DNA from 4 places in the Phascolarctobacterium sp. Marseille-Q4147 genome. Region 1 is predicted to be linked to each of the others. Evidence: riboswitches for the same ligand, from Rfam matches in the RefSeq annotation. Region 1 holds a riboswitch; each other region holds the start of a gene.
The links. A riboswitch is a leader RNA that binds a small molecule or an ion and turns the genes downstream of it on or off. The one in region 1 is predicted to bind cobalamin.
Positions count from the first base shown of each region.

Region 2: linked by a shared signal. The riboswitch ahead of KAH19_RS06490 (TonB-dependent siderophore receptor) and the one ahead of nikB (nickel ABC transporter permease) in region 1 are both predicted to bind cobalamin.
Region 3: linked by a shared signal. The riboswitch ahead of KAH19_RS06500 (hypothetical protein) and the one ahead of nikB (nickel ABC transporter permease) in region 1 are both predicted to bind cobalamin.
Region 4: linked by a shared signal. The riboswitch ahead of KAH19_RS08520 (TIM barrel protein) and the one ahead of nikB (nickel ABC transporter permease) in region 1 are both predicted to bind cobalamin.

Region 1 is NZ_CP072874.1:538,081-543,549, forward strand. Features, by position in the region: gene KAH19_RS02490 (ABC transporter ATP-binding protein) at 1-348, opposite strand, end outside; gene KAH19_RS02495 (ABC transporter substrate-binding protein) at 374-1,939, opposite strand; gene nikC (nickel transporter permease) at 2,016-2,852, opposite strand; gene nikB (nickel ABC transporter permease) at 2,859-3,800, opposite strand; adenosylcobalamin (AdoCbl) riboswitch at 3,886-4,017, opposite strand; gene KAH19_RS02510 (MATE family efflux transporter) at 4,142-5,449, opposite strand.
Region 2 is NZ_CP072874.1:1,372,431-1,377,899, forward strand. Features, by position in the region: gene KAH19_RS06470 (ABC transporter permease) at 1-544, shown strand, start outside; gene KAH19_RS06475 (ABC transporter permease) at 537-1,358, shown strand; gene KAH19_RS06480 (ABC transporter ATP-binding protein) at 1,352-2,260, shown strand; gene KAH19_RS06485 (ABC transporter ATP-binding protein) at 2,247-2,918, shown strand; cobalamin riboswitch at 3,109-3,281, shown strand; gene KAH19_RS06490 (TonB-dependent siderophore receptor) at 3,469-5,469, shown strand, end outside.
Region 3 is NZ_CP072874.1:1,378,520-1,383,988, forward strand. Features, by position in the region: gene KAH19_RS06495 (ABC transporter substrate-binding protein) at 1-1,157, shown strand, start outside; cobalamin riboswitch at 1,287-1,459, shown strand; gene KAH19_RS06500 (hypothetical protein) at 1,646-1,993, shown strand; gene KAH19_RS06505 (TonB-dependent siderophore receptor) at 1,968-3,839, shown strand; gene KAH19_RS06510 (ABC transporter substrate-binding protein) at 3,907-5,442, shown strand.
Region 4 is NZ_CP072874.1:1,825,536-1,831,004, reverse strand. Features, by position in the region: gene iadA (beta-aspartyl-peptidase) at 1-787, shown strand, start outside; gene KAH19_RS08520 (TIM barrel protein) at 887-1,843, opposite strand; cobalamin riboswitch at 2,047-2,199, opposite strand; gene KAH19_RS08515 (ABC transporter ATP-binding protein) at 2,399-3,208, opposite strand; gene KAH19_RS08510 (iron ABC transporter permease) at 3,208-4,230, opposite strand; gene KAH19_RS08505 (ABC transporter substrate-binding protein) at 4,220-5,170, opposite strand; gene KAH19_RS08500 (DUF896 domain-containing protein) at 5,370-5,469, shown strand, end outside.

The sequences.
Region 1 (5,469 bases):
CGGCTGGTGAGCCTGAACATAGTCAATGAACTGCTGGCCGATGCGGCGGATAGGATTAATCATGTTGCCACTGTCCTGGAAAATCATGGACATCTCACTGCCATACATTTTGCGCCATTCATCGGGAGTATTTTGCAATACATCCTTGCCGTCAAAGATGATGCTGCCGCGGCTAACGCGGCCAGCACCGGGCAGGCAACCCATAATAGCGCGGATAACGGTAGTTTTGCCACTGCCGGACTCGCCAACGATGGACATAATCTCGCCTTTATCCAATTCTAAGCTGGCACCGGTTACGGTGAGCTTGTCACCGTAGCTGATGTCTAAATCTTTTACTTCAAGTAGCATTAAGCGTTACCTTCTTTGTAAATTATTAGTTAGCAGATTTGATATCTTTGGTCAGCCAGTAGTAATCGCAAGGCAGGATTTCTGCGTTAGCAATAGACTTGTTGGAAACCATGTTGGTTTGCGGATGACCAAATACCAGGGAAGCTGCATCGTCGAGGATAACCTTTTGCATTTCGATAACCAGCTCACGACGTTTAGCCGGGTCAAATTCTACGCCCAGTTTATCGGACAGAGCATCAAATTTCGGATTGCTGTAGCCAGAACCGTTCTGTTCTTGACCGGTCTTGAGGTACATGTTCATGAATACTTCAGGATCGCCGGCCTGCAGAGTCAGTACGTTGGAAATCAGCAGGTCATAATCACCTTTACGGCCGATACCATCCAGTACGTTGTAGTCAACGTTCTTCAGGTTAACTTTAATGCCGACTTTCTTAGCATCAGCCTGGGTAGCTTCTGCATACAGAGGCAGCTCAGCACGGCCGCTGTAGAATACGAAGTTCAGTTCCAGGTTTTTGCCGTCTTTATCAACAAAGCCGTCGCCGTTGGTATCTTTCCAGCCAGCTTCAGCAAGCAGCTTTTTAGCGCTTTCAACATTGTATTGGTTTTTATCGTATTTGTACAGTTCATCATAACCGTAGTCAACAGAAGGAGGCAGATACGGACCACCGGGAACGAAGGTGTCTTTCAGCAGAACCTTGTTGTAGGTTACACGATCCAGAGAACGCAGCAGAGCTTCACGGACTTTGATATCACCCAACGGTTTATCCGGACGTACATTCAGACGAGCAAGTACGTCACGCAGGGAAGCGATATTGGAGATGTTGTATTTATTTTTGTCTTTGAACAGCTGCAGGTCGCCTGCTGCAATGTTAATAGCGAAGTCGATTTCACCTTTTTGCAGAGCCATAGCACGGGTGTTAGGATCGTCGATGGTCAGGATATCAACCTCTTTGAACGGAACTGCGCCATCCCAGTATTTTTCGTTTCTAACCATTTCAGCTTTAGCTTTGCTGTAGGATTTTACTGTATAAGGACCGGTGCAGATAGCGCCTTGTTTTGCGGTATCACGGTCTTTAATGGTTTGAGTATCAACGATAATGAACAGAGGGTCACCAAGCATACCGGGCAGAGTCGGTACCGGTTTTTTGGTTTTGATGATTACGTTCTGGCCTTCACCCTTGATGGATTCATATTCGAACATGGATTTTGCACGAGCTGCTTTTTCAAAGGTACGTTGGATAGAAGCTGCTGCCAGCTCACCAGTCAGTTTGGTGCCGTTGGAGAAGCAAGCCTTATCGTTGATGTGGAAGGTCCAGGTCAGCTTATCATCAGAAACGGTCCATTTATCAGCCAGCCAAGGAACAGCATTCATTTTTTTATCGAATTTAACCAGGCATTCGCCCAGGCCGTAACGCATTACAATCCAGCCAAAGTAGTTATCGGTGGTTTCCAGGGAGTCAGCGAAGTTGGTAACACCAAATTTTACAACTTCCTTGTGCTCAGCTTTTTTGTCGCCGCCACAGCCTGCTGCTGCAAATGCCAGTAAACCGATCATAGCCGCTGCTGCGGTAGCTTTAAACATTTTTTTCATTAGTCATCTCTCCATTTCATATACTCATTTAACCCGGCAGACTTCTGCCGGATATCAAAAACTAAGGCAAAAATAATTAATCCTGTACGTCATTACGCGGGTCAAGCACATCACGCAGATTATCGCCCCAAAGGTTGAAAATCATAACGGTAACAAAGATTGCCAAACCGGGGAAGAACATCAGCCACGGTGCAGTCTGCAGCTGCTGACGACCTTCATTCAGCATCAGGCCCCATTCAGGAGCAGGCGGTTGGCTGCCGAAGCCCAGGAAGGACAGACCTGCAAGCTCCATCATCAGAGCACCGATATCTGCTGCTGCGGTAATAACCATCATCGGCAAAATATTGGGCAGGATATGTACCCACAGAATATGAGGCGAGGTACCGCCGTTAACGATTGCTGCTTCTACATAGTCACGACGTTTAATCTGCAGTACAAGGCTGCGGGATAAACGCGCATATTTTGTCCAGCTTACAATCGTCAGCGCGATTACGGCGTTGACAAGGCTGCCACCCATAATACCGGCAACAGCGATAGCCAGAATCATACCAGGGAAGGAAATCATCATATCAGAAATACGCATGATAACCATATCAACCTTACCGCCGAAATAACCGGAAATAACACCCATAGAAGTACCAACGATAAATACGCTGGCTACCAGGAACAATACACCGCTCAGGGAAGCACGCGCACCATAAAGCACACGGCTTAAGCAGTCACGGCCCAGCTTATCTGTGCCGAACAGATGACTTCCGCCCGGTGCCATGAAAGCATCCTGCATTGTTGCATGAGTCGGATCATACGGTGCAAGAACAGGTGCCGCAAAAGCAATAGCAATCAGCACCAATACCAGAACTGAGGTTACGGCAAAAGCACGGTTGGTTTTTAAACCATTAATAATTGTTTCCATCTGCTCTTACCTTACCTTTCTCAGACGCGGATCAAGATAGTTATAAGAGATATCAACAATGAGATTGATAACCATATACATCAACGCAATCCACACAACAACACCTTGTACCAGCTGGAAATCACGGTAGGTAATTGCTTCAATTGCCAGACGGCCAAGGCCGGGCCATTGGAAAACAATCTCGATAACCGCAGCACCACCCAGAAGGTTACCTAAAGACAGACCTAAAAGCGTAATCAGCGGCAGCAGAGCGTTCGGAAGAACCTCTTTCCACAGAATATGGCTTTCACTCATACCACGCGCGCGTGCACCGACAACATAGTCCTGATGCAGCTCTTCCAGAATAGCAGCACGCACCTGACGTGTGTACTTGGAAGACATTGCAAAGGCCAACGTTGCCGCAGGCAGGATAATCGTGTCAACACCAATCGTACCGCCGACAATAGGCAACAGGTCAAGTTGCAGACCAAAAATCCACAGCAGCATCAAGCCAACCCAGAAGCCCGGCATTGATACGCCAAGGAAAGTAAAGCTGCGTACTATATAGTCAAACCAGCCACCGCGCTTAACTGCAGAATAAATGCCGGCAGGAATAGATACCACCAACATCATTGCAAGGGAAGCCAGAGACAATAGGATAGTACCGGGCAAACGCTCGAACAGCTCCTCAACAACAGGCTTTTTAGCCATAAAGGAGAAACCGAGGTTGCCATGCAGCGCACGACCCAACCAATCCAGATACTGGAAGAAGAAGGGCTTGTCCAGACCTAATTCTGCACGCAGTGCATCAATTTCGGCCTGACTTACAATAATATCCTCGTTACCTGCAATCATCTGGCGAGCTACATCGCCAGGGGCCAGCATTACCAAAGCAAAGGTAATAAAGCTGATACCAAGCAGAACAAGGATGATCTGCCCCAGTCGGGACAGAAGCTGCTTTTTCGTCAAAGCACATCATCTCCATCAAAAAAATTACCCTTCCTGCAAAATGAGCGCAGAAAGGATACATACTTACAATGTGCACAATTGTAATTATATATATATTTCCGTCGCTAGCAGGAATATATCAACTGAGGAAATCAACCTGACTTAGCCTTGCGGCATCACAGTGGCTTGACCGCTACGGATTTGCACCGTATTCCGATTATTACCTGCATAGGCAGGCACCTCAGAAGAGTATAGATTTGTAAAAGGTCTTTATATCGGCAAAAAGAAATAAGCTAACACTTATAAATTTATAATAACACTAATTCTCATTATTTGCAACAAATTTGTTACAAAGGTGTTGCTTATGCAAACTCTCTTCTCAAAGAAGACAAATAGAATAAAAGTATTATTGACTGCGACAACATGAAGCCCAGCAAGGCCAGCCACAGTCCGCTGTTGCCCCAAAGCGGCACCAGCTGCCACTGCAAAAGGTAGAATACCAAGAGTGCCATCAGCATCATGTTGCGTACCGGTGCGGTTTTGGTAGCTCCGCAGAAAACTCCGTAAAGCACCATGCCGATACCGGCGCAAACAGGATAGAATAAAACAAACACATTGTAGGTCATAGCCATCGCTACAACCTCTTCGATATTGGTAAACAGGCGGATAAAGAACTCATTGCTCAAGTGATAGCCGAGCATCAGGATAGCAGCCAGCACTACCAGCCATTTGAAGGTCATTTTTATGGTAGCTGCAAACAGCTTGCCGTTCTTTGCACCTACCGCACGGCCGCTGAAAATCGCCGCGCCGTTCGCCATACCGTCAATCAGGTAGCTCATAATATCCTTAAGCTGCAGCAGCACAGCGTTGGCTGCCAGCACCACAGTACCGAAGGAAGCTCCGACTGCCGCAATAATGTTGTTTACGGTCAACAGGCAGGCAGTACGAATCATCAGGTTGACATTCACCTGCAGCATGCCGATAAACTCACGCCAATCCAGCAGCTCGCTCCAAGGCAGCTCCTTGTAATCAAAATCACCGTAATAGTACATCAGTACTATGCTCAAAATACCGCCGTAAAGCTGACTTAGCAAAGTAGCAAAAGCCACGCCCGTAATATCCATATGCAGCCAAAAAACAAACCAGATACTCAGCGCCATGTTCAGCACGTTCATGGAAACCTGCATAAACACACTCGCCCGCACCCGCGTCTGCCCCATGAGCCAACCAAGGGCCACATAATTACCAAAAACCAGCGGTGCCCCCCAGATAAGGATGTAATAATAATCACGGCACAGCTCGTTGACCTCCGGTGCAGCACCAATCATGGCCAGATACAGTTCTAAAATCGGCTTTTGAAACAAAATGCAGCAGGCACTTATCAGCATTGCCAGAACCAAAGGCTTAAAAAATGCGAGCATACCAAGTCTTTTATCGGCAGCGCCAAAGGCCTGTGCCGCATAACCGGTAGTACTCACACGTAAAAAACCAAATAACCAATATAAATTGTTGAACAAGATAGCTCCAAGAGAAACTGCTGCAATATATTTAGGATCCGGAAGCTGTCCCATAACTGCCGTATTCACCGCACCCATTAAAGGCTGCGTCATTGTCGACAGCATAAACGGTATTGTCAGTCCCAAGTATTCCCTATCAGTCAGAAGGTTCACTCTATCTGTCCCCCCTTGTT
Region 2 (5,469 bases), 830 kb from region 1:
GGTACAGTTTTTGACTAATATACTTTTAGCTGTACCCGGTTTTTGGCTGGCTTTACTGATGATTTTGCTGTTCAGTGAAACGCTGCGCCTGCTTCCGACAAGCGGCAGTGAGAGCTTACGGTATTTTATTATGCCGGCGTTGGCGGTTTCGTTTTCTACTTCAGCAACAGTGTGCCGTTATATGCGCAGCTCGCTGCTGACGGAATTTGCTTCGCAATATTTTCTAGTAGCGCGTGTGCGCGGAATCAGCAAAATAAAGCTGCTTTTTTGCTATGCGTTTCCTAATGCCATGCTGCCAGTAATTGCTTTGCTGGGTAATTATTTGGCAGGTATTTTAGGTGGTTCTGTTATTGCGGAAAGCATTTTTGCTTTGCCGGGCATCAGCAGTATGGCTTTGGAAGCAATCCGCTTCCGCGATTACCCTGTATTGCAGGCCTACGTGCTTTTTACAGGCTGGCTTTTGGTATTGATAACCTTAGCGGTTGATTTACTGATGTTTTATCTGAATCCGAAGCTGAGAGGAGGCGCTGAAGTACATGACTAAAAAAATACAGCTTAACTTTGCTATATTTGTACTTGCGTTTATCATTCTCGGCAGTATTTTAGCTCCGCTTCTGGCAACGCATAATCCCTTTGAACCGGATATGGCCAATCGTCTGCAAAGTCCCTGCTGGCAACATTTCTTCGGCACGGATGCTTTGGGGCGCGACATGTTCAGCCGTATTCTTTATGGTGGCAGGGCATCCATGCTTTTGACCTTGATTTCATCTGTTTTGGCGTTGATTTTAGGTGTGGGCGTTGGTTTATTGTGCGGTTTTTACGGCGGTAAATTAGACATGTTCTTTACCGTTTTGAGCAATATTTTCCAAGGTATACCGGGAAGCTGTTTTATGATAGCCTTGGCTGGTATTCTCGGTCCCAGCATTTATAGTCTGGTTTTGGCTTTGGTTGTGACATCTTGGGCTGGCTTTTCGCGTATTGTGCGTGCAGAAGTGCTGCAGCTGATGGGAGAGCCTTTCATTGAAGGCCTGCACTGCCTTGGCTGCAGTGACTGGCGGATTATTTTCAGTCATTTGCTGCCCAATATTGCCAATAAGCTGCTGGTTTTGGTAACTATTCGTCTTGGCAGAGGAATACTGGCGATTGCCGGTTTGAGCTTTTTGGGCTTAGGTGTGCAGCCGCCTACACCCGACTGGAGTGTAATGATTAATGATGCCATTATGTATTACCGCAGCTCGCCTCACCTGATTATTATTCCCGGCCTGTTTGTATTTTTGCTGATTTATTCTCTGAATATCATCGGAGAGCATCTACGTGACAGATTAGACAATCAGCTTGATGAGGTGCGCAAATGGTAAAAAATCTGGTGTTAGAAAATATATCTGTAGGCTTTAAGCTGCCGCAAGGCGTATTTTATGCTGTAGATGATGTAAGCCTGAACTTGCCCGGAGGGAATTTTACTGCGATTATCGGTGAAAGCGGTTGCGGTAAATCTGTATTGGGGCAGGCTGTTTTAAATATTTTGCCATCCGGAGTCGTAAAAAAGGGTAGAGTGCTTTATAATGGCGAGCAGGTGAAGAAAATATTATCTGCTTTTGGTATTATTCCGCAAAACCCAAGTGAGTCGCTGAATCCTGTGCGCAAAATAGGCAAGCAGATGCAGGATATTTTGAATGTTCATAATATCGCCGATAGTGACAATAGCTATAAAAAGCAGTGTCTGCATTTGTTTGGACTGCAGGAAGCAGAGCGTGTTCTGGCAGCGTATCCTCATGAGCTTTCCGGTGGTATGCTGCAGCGTGTATTGTGCGCTATGGCTGTCAGCAGTAAGCCGGAATGGATTTTAGCTGATGAACCGACAAAAGGTCTGGATGAACAGGTTGGCGCTGTTGTACGCAAAAATTTGCTGACGATTAAGCAGGATTTGCATTTAAGTATGCTGATTATTACGCATGATATTGCTTTGGCACAAGAGGTGTGTGACGATGTGCTGGTGATGTATGCAGGACAGGTTTTGGAGCATAATGCGGATATTTGGCATAAACCGCTGCATCCGTATACCAAAGGTTTTTTGCAGGCTTTACCAAAGAATGGTCTGCAGGTCATTCCGGGAAAGGCACCGATGCCGGGGGAAAGCTTTACCGGCTGTAAGTTTGCGGCACGCTGTCCTTATTCTACAAAACGCTGTAAGGAAGAAAAGCCTGCCATGCAGCAGGTCGGTGATGCGGAAGTGAGGTGCTTTTTGTATGCTGAAGGCTGAAAATATTTCTAAAAGCTTTGTTGACCGCAGCAACGGAAAAACATTTGAGCTTCTGCATAATGTTTCGCTGGAGCTCAAGCCCGGTGAAGCTGTGGCGCTGATGGGTGGCAGCGGCAGCGGTAAAAGTACGCTGGCACGTATTTTGCTGCGCCTGTTGCCATGCGATTGCGGCAAAATTTATTTTCAGGGGCAAGATATTACGAATGCGACAGGAAAAAATTTAAGTTCGTTCAGACGCAATGTACAGTTTATTTCGCAGCGTCCGGAAAGCTTTCTTGACCCGCGTCAGACCTTAGGTTCTAGTCTGCGGGAAGCATTTACTGTTTTTAATCTGCCTTATGATGAAGAAAAAATCAAAGAGATGCTTGATTTAGTAAAGCTGAATGTTGAACTTCTGCAGCGTTATCCTCATCAGGTAAGCGGTGGCGAAATTCAACGTATCTGTCTGGTAAGAGCGCTGCTGTTAGAGCCGAAGCTGCTCATTTTAGACGAACCTACATCGATGCTGGATATCTCCGTGCAGGCGCAGATTTTGCATTTGCTGCGTGATATACGCAAGGAAAAGCAACTGGCATATTTGTTTATTACGCATGATAAACAGCTCGCAGAGTGGCTTTGTGACAGAGTCTTGCATATAGAGCAGGGGCACTTGGTATAATTTATCTAATCTGGATTATACAAATCACGATTAGATAAATGTATTGCCTGATAGAAAATCTCGGGTAAATTAAAGTTATACTTTAGTTTGCCCATTTTTTATGTTTATAGTATCAGAATATTCACTTGACAGTAAGTAGAACGTATGCTATAATTTCAAACGAATTGTAACATATGTTACAAAATGAGTTTAATAACTAGAGCTATCAGGTGTCGAAAGACTTAATAAGTAAGCAGGTGCAAAGCCTGCGCTGTCACGCAGCTGTAAAGTGGAGCAAGCCTTAATAATGTCACTGGGCAACCGGGAAGGCGAGGCTTGCGAGGAAACTGAGCCAGAAGAATTGCCTGAAAAAGTTAACGGGAGTGTACTGCGAGTGACAGGAGGCTGCTAGGGGATGAGTATGTCTTTCTGTAATTTTGCAGGAAGACGTTTTTTATTGCCAAAAAACGAAGAACCCATAATTCATGGCTTTTAACCGACGCTGCACGCGAAACTCGGACAGCTCGGCAGTGTAGGTTAAAAAATAAATTTTTTGATGAGGTGTATGAGTATGATGAAAAAGAACAAAGCATTGGCTATGTCCGTGCTGTGCGCAGTAGCAAGCGTAGGCTTTGTGATGGGCGCAAGTGCGGAAACTATTCATGGCAATTTGGATGAAATTATTGTTGAGGGCAGCAAGGATGTACTGCCCGGCGGTTTCCTTGTTGCAAATGACAGAGTTGGTATTCTTGGCGATATCAAGGTTATTGATGTTCCTTTCACCCAAAAGCAGTATTCCGAAAAAACTATCGCAACCTTTTATGATCCTAACCAACCGTTAAACGGTACTTTAGCTAACAATCCTTCTATCAGAGTTGGCAGTCCTTCTCCGATGTATACTGACTTCAGTATGCGTGGGGTTAATATGAACGCCGCTCACTATTATATTAACGGTATTCCTAATCTGTTCAACCAGACAAGAAGCATTCCTGCATATACTTTGGAGAGTGTAGATATTGTATCCGGTCCTAACACAGTTCTGAATGGTGCAACCTTCTCCAATAACGGTACCAATGGTACAGATGCTCCTGCAGGTCTTTTGAATGCTACCACTAAACGTGCGACCGATAAGGATGTTACCAGATATACCCAAAGATTTTCCGGTCGCAGCACTTTGACCGAAGATATTGATTTTGGCAGACGCTTCGGCGAAAATAAGGAGTGGGGCGTGCGTGTAAATGCTCATCATGAAAACGGCGGTCTTTCTATGGAAGGTGCCAAGGTTACCGATAAGAGCGTTTATATTAACGTAGATCATCAAGATGAGAAGAGCACTACTAACCTGTTTGGCGGTTACTTTGACTGGAAGGTTGACGGCGGCCAAAGATGGCTGCAGGCCGGCAGTGTAAAAGCAGGCCATCTGGCAAGTGCTCCGAGTGGCAAAAACAATCTGAGCTTTGACAGCCAAACAAAATATAACCATGGCTATATGATGACCTTGAATCATACACAAAAGTTAAGCGATAGCTGGCAGGCTTTCATTAACGGCGGTTATGGTCAATATTCCGAGCATAAATGGGATCCCAACAGTGGTTCCTTAACCTTGGGTGATGACGGTAAGCTGAGCGGCAAGTTCAGAGATTATATTTCCGACAGCAAGAGCATGTATTGGCAGGCCGGCGTTTCCAACGAAACTAAAGTAGGCAATATTAAAAACAACATTTCTTTAGCTGTTGATTATTTCAATTACAAGAGCAAGGCTGTAAACTCCGGTGGTAAGAATCCTTCCAATCTTTCCGGTGATATCTGGAATGGTGTACATCTGAGCGGTACGCCGATTTTTGCTCCTTCTATCGATTCTGTCGGTTATGGCAAAGAAACTGCTAAAGCCATGACTCTTGCTGACAGAGTAGAGATTGGCAAGGTTTCTGTTTTCGGTGCGTTACAATATCGTGATTCCGAAACAACAACTGCTGCCGGTAAAAAGGTTAGCAAGGATAGCCTGAATCCGACATTTGCAGTTGCTTATAAACCTGTTGAAAATGTATCTGTTTACGCAAGCCATGCACAAGCTTATACCAAACCTGTTGAGGTTGGCACCGGTTACGATAACACCGGCGAAATTCTGAAGCCTATCAAAAATAAACAGAACGAGATCGGTGTAAAATACGAAAATGCTAATGTTCTGCATAGCTTGGCATTCTTTGATCTGAACCAGGCAAGCTATATCAAAGAAGCTACCAATACCGCAATCGGCCAAAAATATACACAAGAAGGCGAAAACCGCTTCAAAGGTATAGAGTATTCTCTGACCGGTAAGGTTGCCGATAAATGGAACCTGATGGGCGGTGTACTGTATTTGAACGGCAAGCGTGAAAAACTCACCATGGGTAAGGAAAACTTGGAAGGCAAGTTTGCTACCGGTACTCCGAAGTGGAATGCTGTTTTAGCTGCTGAATATGAGGCTGACAAAAACACCTCCTTTATCGGCAGAGCTAATTATGTTGGTGAAGCACATGTTAATGATAATGGTGTAAAAGCTCCGGATTATATGACCGTTGATTTGGGTGTG
Region 3 (5,469 bases), 840 kb from region 1:
TGGAAACGTATTATCCGACTCTTATAAAATATGAAAAGCTGGATGATTATACTATTCGTCTGCTTTTTAAAGAAGCAAATGTCAATGAATTATATAAGATGACTGATTTCGGTAGTCCTATTTATGCACCTGAGTGCTTTGCAGAAGATGGCAATTTTAAGAGCGTTGCGATAGGTACAGGACCATATAAGATTACAGAGAATGCTTTAAATAAATACGTAGTTCTTCAACGCAATGATAATTATTGGGGAGAAAAGGGCAGAATAGCTAAGTATGTTGTGCGGACGATTCCCAATACGGATACACGCTATGCTGCTCTGAAATCGGAAGAAATAGACGGAGTCATAGATATCAATGCGATACCACCGTTTTTGGCTGAGGAAATAAAAAAAGATCCACGCTTTGAGGTTAGAACAAATAAATCAACAATGATTCGTTATTTGGGACTTAACGGTACCAAGTTCCCTTTTAATGATATCCGCATGCGCAGAGCTGTAAGCCTTGCAATCGACAGAAAAAATCTGGTGCATAATATGTACTTGGATTATGCTGAGCCGACGGTTAATATCTTAAATTACACCAGCCCCGGTTATAAGGCTTTGCCACTAGACTATGATTTGCAGGAAGCAAAAAGATTAGCGCATGAGGTATTAGGCGATGAAAGATGCGAAATTACTTATTGTATCAACGGCAGTGAGCCTTTGCAGAAGGGGGAAGCGGAGCTTATTGCTTATTGGCTGCAGAAAATCGGCTTGGATGTAAAGATTAAGTCTATAGAATATGCTACTTTGTCGAAAATGCTGCGCAAGGGTGATTTCAATATTGTGCGCACTCAAAGAGGCTTGGCAAATGGTGATCCCTTCAGTGCTTTATATCCATTTGTTATGCCTGACGGTGCGTTGAACGTCAACAATCGTTTTGGTTATAAAAATAATGAGATTATTACTTTAATGAATAATGTGAAGCATATAACAGATGAGCAGGAAAGACAGCGTGTTTTTGACAGAGTGCAAGTTATTATTGGTTATGAACAGCCCGTTATTCCACTTTTTAATGACGTGAATATTGTTGCGTATAATAAACGACTGAAAAACTACAAGCCTTTAATCTATGGCGTGGATTTGAGTAAGGTAGAACTGTTGAATGAGCATGATTGATTTTTATTTTGCAAGAAATTAATAGATTGTATCTGGAACCTTTCGTAAGCAACGTGTTTTCTTGACATGAATATAAAGATGTGCTATAATTCTGAATATAAAATGCAACATATGTTACAAAATTAGCTTAATAAACTAAAGCTATCAGGTGTCGAAAGACTTAATAAATAAGCAGGTGCGAAGCCTGCGCTGTCACGCAGCTGTAAAGTGGAGTAAGCCTTAATAATGTCACTGGGCAACCGGGAAGGCGAGGCTTGCGAGGAAACTGAGCCAGAAGAATTGCCTGAAAAAGTTAACGGGAGTGTACTGCGAGCGACAGGAGGCTGCTAGGGGATAAGTGCGCCTTTCTGTAATTTGGCAGAAGGGCGTTTTTGATTGCCGGAAAACGAGAATCCCACAACACATGGCTTTTAACCGACGCTGCACGCGAAACTAGGACAGCTCGGCAGCGAAGGTTAGAAAATAAATTTTTGATGAGGTGTATGAGTATGATGAAAAAGAAAAAAGCATTGGCTATGTCCGTGCTGTGCGCAGTAGCAAGCGTAGGCTTTGTGATGGGCGCAAGTGCGGAAACTATGCATGGTAATCTTGAAGAGGTTATTGTTGAGGGAAGTGCAGATGTATTGCCGGGTGGCATGGTTGCCAGAACCGGTAACGTTGGTATCATTGGTAATAAAAATGTAATGGATGTACCTTTTTCTCAAACAAATATTACAGCTGATGCTATGGAAACCTTTGGCGGTATGAACCAGCCTTTGGATAATATTCTGGTAAATATTCCATCCGTGCGTCAGACCGGTACCATGCTGCATGGTGATTTTTTCTGTAAGAGGTAAATCTACCAATGGTTCCTTCTTCTATCTGAATGGCGTTCCGGGAATGTTAGGACAGTTTACAGTTCCGATTTTTATGGCTGAAAGCATTCAGGTTACCGAAGGACCGAATAAAGCTATTTCCGGCTCCTTCCCCACAGGTGAAGGCACCGGTGTTGCTGCGGTAGTAAACGTTGATACAAAAAAAGCTCTTGATAAGCCTGTATTCAGATATAAACAAGTATTTTCCGGTGAAAGCGGCTTAGGTGAATATCTGGATATCGGTAAAAGATTCGGTAAGAATAAAGAATGGGGTGTCAGAGTAAATACAGAGGTATTAAATGGAAATCCCGGTCATTATAAAGCAAGCAAAGAGGGTTCCAGCATTTTTGCCAACATTGACCATCAGGACGCTGACAGTAAATCCAATTTGCTCGTCGGTTATCAATATTATGAAGTTGATGATGGCATGAGATGGTTCGGCTTTGATGCTAATAATGTAAAAAAAGGTCTTTTGACTCACGTTCCCTCTGCTCCGAATTCCAAAAACAATTATAGCTTCCCCGGCATGACCAAAGCCTCCGAAGGCGCATTGATGGTATTGAACCATGAGCAGGCAATCGGTCACGGCACTAAGGCCTTCTTTAACGGCGGTTGGACAAGAAGCAATTTACGTAAAAATATTACCGGTCAAGGCAGCCGTTTGACTATTCTTGATGATGCAGGCAATTATGCAGGCAAATATTTTACCAGAAGAACTCCTGGCCATAAGTATTATGTGCAGACCGGTATTGAGAATACTTTTAAAACCGGTGAGGTTGAACATGATGTGGTTTTGGCAGTTGACAAATCCTGGTCTAAGTCCTGGACCGGTGTTGTCGGCGGTTATGGTCTGACTAACTTTAAGGGCTTGGGCGGAACCTTAGCAGGTGGCGTTAATCCTAATGAGAGCGTAAATATTCCTACCTTCAGTAATTTCCATAACAGTACAAGAACCTTCTGGGGTGTTTCTCTGTTAGATACTATGAAATTAGGCAAGGCTCAGATGATGTTAGGCGTTCATAAGCATGAATCCAATGCTGTAACCTATCCGGATCCGACTAAATCCGGTAAGGTAGCAAGTGTTAAGTCCAGCGCTGTTTGTCCTGCTTACGGTTTTGTTTACCAGCCTACAGATGAAGTATCAATTTATGCCAGCCATTCCGAATTCTTTGATGCCGGCAGCAGAGTCAGCGGCAGCACTGTTTATAATGCAGATGAAATCTTAGATCCGTCTAAAACAAAAATGGACGAAATCGGCGTTAAATACAGCAACAAGAACTTCTTGGCTACCTTGGCCCTGTTCAAAAACAGAGAGTCCTCTACTTTAAACATATATGACGACAAAAAGCCTGATTGGTATTGGGTTACCAATGATGGCGAAAACGAGTACAAGGGTATTGAGCTGTCTTTCAACGGAGCTATTGCAGATAAATGGAATGCTTTTGGCGGTTTAATGTATCTTGATACAGAGAGAGTAAGAACCAATAAAGGCACCTATGACGGCTACAGAGTAGGCGGTATCCCCAGATTCAATGCTGTTGCAGGCTTGCAATATAAACCGAATAATGATTTGTCACTTTTGGCAAGAGCTGTATATGTTGGTCCTACTCCTATTTTCCCGGCAAGCAATGCGATTGAATGGGAAGTTCCTTCTTATACTACTTTTGATGCAGGCGTTAATTACAAGACACAAATTAACAAAATGCCTGTTACATTGAGTGCAATGTGCTATAATCTGACCGGTAAAGATTATTGGATTGCTTATGGTTCCGGACTGCATTTGTCCAGCCCCAGAACCTTTATGCTGTCCGCTCAATTTGATATTTAACTGATGATGTTTAAGAGGGCGGTTTTACTGCCCTCTTTTCTTCAAATTACATGTTTTTGGTAGTGTTATGAAAAAATTATATTGTATTATTGCTCTCATATTACTTGTTCTTGCGACCGGTTGCGGTAAGCAGGAAAATATTAAAGAAAATACTATAAAAAAAGATAATGATACAGTGACTCTGGCTGGCTATCGTCAGCTTGCTCCAGGTAACAAGGATGCCTATTATTGCAGCAGCTCCTTGGGTGTTTGGGAGCCTTTGATTACTAAGGATAAAGATAGCAAGCCTGCACCCTGTCTGGCTCAAAGCTGGGAGATGCAGGATAATGGAAAAATCTGGATTTTTCATCTGCGTAAAAATGTCCTGTTTCATAACGGAACGAAATTTAATGCGGATTCGGTGATTGCTAATTTTGACCGAATGAAAAAAGGTGTTAAGCGTTCAACTTTTTATGGCTTGAATATAGATGCATTTTATCCCTCACTGTTGAAATATGAAAAATTAGATGAGTATACTGTTAAACTGACCTTTAAAGAAGCGAATATTAACGAACTGTATAAGATGACAGATTTTGGCAGTCCGATTTATGCTCCGGAATGCTTCGCGGAAGATGGTAATTTTAAAACCTTCGCAATAGGCACCGGGCCATATAGAATAATAGAAAACCAACTGAACAGTCATGTAAAAATAGAGCGTTATGATAATTATTGGGGTGAAAAAGGCAAAATAAAAACATTTATTGTGCGTAAAATACCTAATACGGATACACGTTATGCTGCGTTAAAATCCGGCGAAATTGATGGCGTTACCGATTTGAATGCTATACCGCCTTTTTTAGCGGAAGAATTGAAAAAGGATAACAATTTTGTCGTTTATAAAAATAAATCAACCATGGTACGCTATCTGGCATTAAACGGTAAAAAATTTCCTTTTAATGATGTCAGAATGAGGCAGGCTGTGAGCTTGGCAATTGACAGGCAGGATTTAGTTAATGCTCTATATATGGGCTATGCAATACCGACTGTTAACATTCTGAATTATTGCAGTCCGGGATATAAAGAGTTCCCGGTAAAATATGACCTGCAAGAAGCCAAACGTCTTGCACATGAGGTGCTGGGAGATAAGCGTGTAGAGATTGTTTACGGAATTAACGGTGCGGAGCCTTTGCAAAAAGGTGAAGCAGAAATAATTGCTTATTGGCTGAAAGATATTGGCTTAGATGTTAAAATAAGGGTATTGGAGTATGCGACCTTATTAAAAATGATACGGAAAGGAGAGTGTAATATAGTTCGTCTGCAAAAGGGTTTGGCAAACGGAGATCCGTATACTGCCTTGTATCCCTTTGTAATGCCTGACGGAGCGTTAAACAAGAATAATAGCGTTGCGTATGAAAATGATGAAATTGTTAGTTTGATGAACGAGGTCAAGCATACTACAGATGAGCAGAAACGACGGGAGATATTCAATAGAATACAAGAAATTGCTGTTGAAGAGCAGCCTGTTGTTCCTTTGTTTAACGATATGGCGATAGCTGCGACCAGCAGTCGTATAAAAAATTACGGTGCCATCAATAAAATTGAACTTGTAACAGATGATGAGTAAAATTTGTAATGATATATTATGAAGAGA
Region 4 (5,469 bases), 1.1 Mb from region 1:
CGGCTCTTACGAAATCCCCCTGCATAACATGACCGGTGATGTGCGCCGCGACATCATCCTGATTAACGAATGCCTTGGCATCGGCGAGGTTGCCTTATCCGATCACAGAAGCTCGCAGCCTACTCGCGAGGAGCTGGAAAAGGTGCTTACGCAGGCTCGCCTGGGCGGTATGCTTTCCGGCAAGGCCGGTGTTGTGCAGTTCCACATGGGCGTTGGCAAGCGTGGCATGGATGTCCTGCTGGCGATTGTACGCGAAACGGAAATCCCCGCCCGCCATTTTATCCCCACCCACGTCAACCGTGCCTTCCATCTTTTTGAACAGGCCAAGGAATTTGCCCGCTTAGGCGGTTATGTAGATATCACCTCCGGCATCAGGGAGCAGGACGGCTTCCCCGCCTGCGTCAAGCCCAGTGACGCCATCAAAATTCTTTATGAAGAAGGCGTGCCGATGGACAAAGTAACCATGAGCTCGGATGCCAACGGCTGCATGAGCGTAACACTTCCCGACGGCAGCCAAAAGCAGCTTGCCGTTTCGCCGGATTCCTTCCAGGAGGAAGTTAAGGATGCTCTGCTTGCAGGCGTTCCCACGGAGGTTGTGGCAAAGGTTGTCAGCAGCAATCCGGCGCAGGCCAACGGTCTGTATCCGCAAAAGGGCTGCCTGCAGGCCGACAGTGACGCCGATCTGATTATTTACAGCGACAGCTATGACGTAGATACAGTAATCGCCAAAGGCCAAATCATGGTAGCAGCGGGCGAAGCGCTTGTCAAAGGCACCTTTGAAAAATAAACATTGTAACGAAAAATCCCCTGCACAAGCCTCTGCTTATGTAGGGGATTAATTTTTTATGATATTTTTCGTTATAGCTTGACGCACTCAGGCCGCCGCTTATCTGGCAACAGAAAGCTGCTGCTGCATCAGCGGAATCATTTCCTCGATAGTTTCATATGCCAACTCATGATTTACATATTCCGGCTGAACGCACTGCAAAATCTGTTTGGCTGCCGTGGTAGTAAAAGGCTTATGCCGATCAATCGCCGCAATATGACGCCAAATAAGCTCCGAATCACAATTAGCCGGCACCTTGCGTTCAAAGCTGCGCAAATACTTGCCGGAAAGCGAGCAGGAAAGATGCACGCCCTTAATCAGCTCAGCATACGGACCGAGCTTGTCCACCGTGCGGCAGACAAAATCCGCTGCTTCCGCCTCCGTGCGCAGACGCGGATTTGTATTCATCAGGTGACCGGTATCAAGCATAATGCCGACGTTTTTGCGCTCAATGCGCTCAAAGAAAAACTTCACCTTGCGCGCATCCGTCAGGCGCAGACCGGGCCACCACAAATTTTCGAACAGCACCGTAACGTTGGCAGGAATCTCATCCGCCACAGCATTAAAAACATCTGCCGAAGCAGCCAATACCTCGCGGTCATCGTAACGGAAATCAAAGGTAAAGATTGTTTTGGTATCGGCCTCCGCCACATGCCACACCAGATATTCCGGCTTCTGCGAAATGGCAGCGCAGATATTACGGCGGATAACAGCCAGCCATTCATCACAGCTCATGGCTGTCTTAAAATATGTCTGGCGTTCGTGGATACTGCGGAACTGCTGCTGCAGGCGTTTAGCCTTTCGCAGCCAAAAATCCATCCAATACGGCCAATAATTCAAATGTGCGCCAATAGTCAGCTCCTTGTAATCAGGGAATGCTTCCGGATCTCTGTAAACAAACTGTTCAATACCGTCAACCCCCAGCTGCTGCACTAAACCGGCCAAGGTCATCCCCTTACGCTTCAATTCATCTTCATACCAATCAATAGGACAATAGTTAATAAGATACTTAGTCATTTTTCACCCTTCTTTGCTACATACTGCACGCTCTTAGCGTTTGCTCTAACTGTGCTACCGGCAAATAGCTTGGAATTCTTTTTTCATAAAAAAACTGCGGCGGTAACGCTGCAGTCTTAATTTAGCTCACGCAAGCAGCACTACTGGAATACTAAAGATGGTTTTACCATCCTTCCTTTCACCTGTACATCGCAAGCTTGCGGAAAAAACTTTTGGGCATAGGCACTCTGACTAAGCTCATCGTCGGACAGCATCTTGTGAGGATATGCGCTGCCAGGCTCACATTACAGTTGCGGTACAGTACCAGATTCGCACTGGTTTTCCTTCTGCTCAAAGCATATTAAGTTTTTATTGTCTTGCTTTCTTTATCTGTTGAAAGCTGCGTAATAGTAACATCTACTATTTATAGCATAATTAGTATATCATCAATCAGCTTTTTTGGCAATAGAGTTATGAAATTTTTTCCACATCTGTACTGCAGAAATAAAAAACTCCCGCAAGTGCGTATACTTTCGGGAGTTTATATTTAAAATATGCCATGACGCAGACAATGGTTTAGCGACAGACTGTAATAGGAACGAGGGCCGGAAGCCCATTACTGCACGCAAACTCATCCGCCTGCACGCGGAACACGTCCGCCAGAAGTTTAGACGTAACAATTTCTTTAGGCTCACCGCTGACTACCAGGCGTCCCGCCTTGATAACGGCAACATAATCAGCGTACTGAATGGCATGGTTCAAATCATGGATAACCATGACAACCGTCAGTCCCAGCTCCTTGTTGAGCTTATCAAGCAGCTGCATAACCTCCAGCTGGTGACAGATATCAAGATAGGTCGTAGGCTCGTCAAGCAGCAGTACCTGCGGTCTTTGTGCCAGCGCCATCGCAATCCAGGCGCGCTGACGCTCGCCGCCGCTCAGCGTGTGCAGAAGGCGGTGGCTCATCGACGTCATATTGGTCTGCTCCAAGGCCCAGGCAACATGCTGTGCATCGTCCTTATCACCGCGCCCTAAAAAGCTGCGATGCGGAAAGCGTCCCATTTCAACCAAATCCTGCACCGTCAAATCAGTAGGCGCAACCGGTGACTGCGTCAAAATCGCCAGACAGCGGGCAAACTCGCGATGCGACAGGCTATGGATATCCTTCCCCAGGAAGCTGATGCTGCCCTTGGCACACGGCAAGATGCGGGCAATCGCCTTCAGTGTCGTACTTTTACCGCAGCCGTTGGGGCCGATGATAGCAGTAATCTTGCCCTCGGGAATTGCCAGCGACAAATCATGGATGATTGTTTTTTTGTTAATTGCTATATCAATATGCGTTGCCTCTAAAACAGCTTTAAAGGGCGCTACATTATTTTGTGTCATCAGATTTCCCTCCTTAACAGGAATAAGAAGAAGGGCGCGCCCAAAAAGGCCATAATAATACCAACAGGCAGTTCAATCGGTGCAAAAATTACACGCGCAAAGGTATCACTGAGCGTAACAATGGCAATGCCCAAAAGTGCGGAGGCAGGCAGCAGAAAGCGGTAGTCGCTGCCTATCAGCAGTCGCGCCGCATGCGGCACAACAAGGCCGACAAAGCCCAGCAGTCCGACAACGCTGACAGCACTGGCTGCGAGCAAAGCCGCAATAGCCGTAAGGATAATGCGCGTTACCTCAACATTGACGCCAAGGCCGCGTGCCATCTCATCGCCCAGCTGCAGGATGTTCAGATAAGCGGCACTGGCAAGCGCCAGAATCAGACCGATAACAGCATATGGCAGAATAATATTTACATGCGGCCAGCTGCGTGCGGCAAGACCGCCTACCATCCACATTAAAGCACCGTGCACTCTGTCACTGTAAAAAATCATCAGTCCGCTGATGCCTGCACCCAAAAAGGCAGATACCGCAACACCGGCAAGAATAATACGCACCGGCTTGATGCCGTTTTTCCACGCCAGAATATAAATGCAGACTGCAGCCAGCATCGCACCGATGAAGGCAACCGGCGTAATCAGGTATTCCATCGCCGGGAACAGAATCATTATCACAACACCTGCCAGGCCTGCGCCGGAGCTGATGCCGATAATATGCGGGTCCGCCAGCGGATTACGCATAATCGCCTGCAGAATCGCACCGGAAAGCGACAGGTTAATGCCGACCAAAGCACCGACGATGGTGCGCGGCATACGGATGTTCCAGATAATCTGACTGCGCGGATCATCACCGGGATTAAGCAGAATATCGGTAATCTCCTTGATGCTGATAATGCTGGAGCCTTTTGTTAAGCTCAAAAAGCTGCCCAATACTGCCAAGAACAAAAATATCACGAGAATAGTAATACGCCATTTAGTACGGCCGATACCAAAATGCTCCGTCTGCTCTACAGACTGCTTATTTTCCATTAGTAAAGACCTCCGGATAAACCTGCTGTGCCATAAACTTTACAGCCTCCGGATAGCGCAGGCCGGGGTTAATCAAAAACAGTTTTTCCGGCAGCACATATACTCTGCCTGCTTTTACAGCCGGCAGACTGTTCCATGCGGGGTTATTTTTAAAGTCGGTACGCAGACGGTTTTCAATTTCCTCAGGCTTGCCCATAGATGTAATAAAGATAATTTCCGGGTTCTGCTCTACCAGTGTTTCCATGCTGTAAGGAGTTTTATTGGATTTTCCCTTGAGCGCTGCGGCAGCAACATTTTCAAAGCCCAGGATATCACTTACACAGCCGGCAATGCTGTGCGAGCCTTCTACAGTAACGGCGCTGGCTGTTGCATGCATAATAACGATACGCTTCTTTTCCTTAGGCAGCTTGCCGGTAACGGCGGCAACCTGCTTATCCAGCAGCTCATTTTCCTTTTGCGCCTTATCCTGCGTACCATAAATATCGCCCAAGGTTTTGATGGTACCCTTTACATCCTCAAAGGTTTGGGTATCAAACTCCACTACGTTGATTTTGTTGGATTGCAGCATGGGAATAAATTTATCATGCTGATTTTTGCTGGCCAGAACCAGATCAGGCTTCAGGCCGACAAGTGCTTCCATATTAATATTGTAGACCATGCCTACCTCCGGCACAGACTTCATAGACTCGGGAATCTTGCCTACCTTAGAGCTGGCGCGACCGACTACAGTACCGCCGACAGCCTCAATCATACTCAAATATGAAGGACTGAGGCTTACAACTCTTTCAGGCTTTTTGGCAAGCGAAACCTGTCTGCCTGCAGCATCGGTAAGCTGCAGATAAGCCTTGTCACCGCCTGTCTGCGTTCCTACACCGCCGCAACCGGCAGCAACCAGCATAGCCGCACATAATAGACCACAAGCAATTTTTTTCAAGAACATGTTAATCACCTCATACTCAACTTACATTGCCCAAGCCACAAGCTTTGGCAATATATATAACTCTCTGATAAAAAAAGCTTAATAATATCGCCCTCATAATAGCACAAATCAGAAGTGTAGTCAATGAAAGTTGCTAAGAAGCGCACATAATAGTATAATTAAATGAATAAGCTAGTTATGACAAAGGAGTAGAAATATTATGGAAATCAATGCAATGATTAACCGCATAAATGCATTAGCCAAAAAGAAGAAAACTTCCGGTCTGACCCCGGAGGAACTGGCAGAACAAAAGGAGCTGT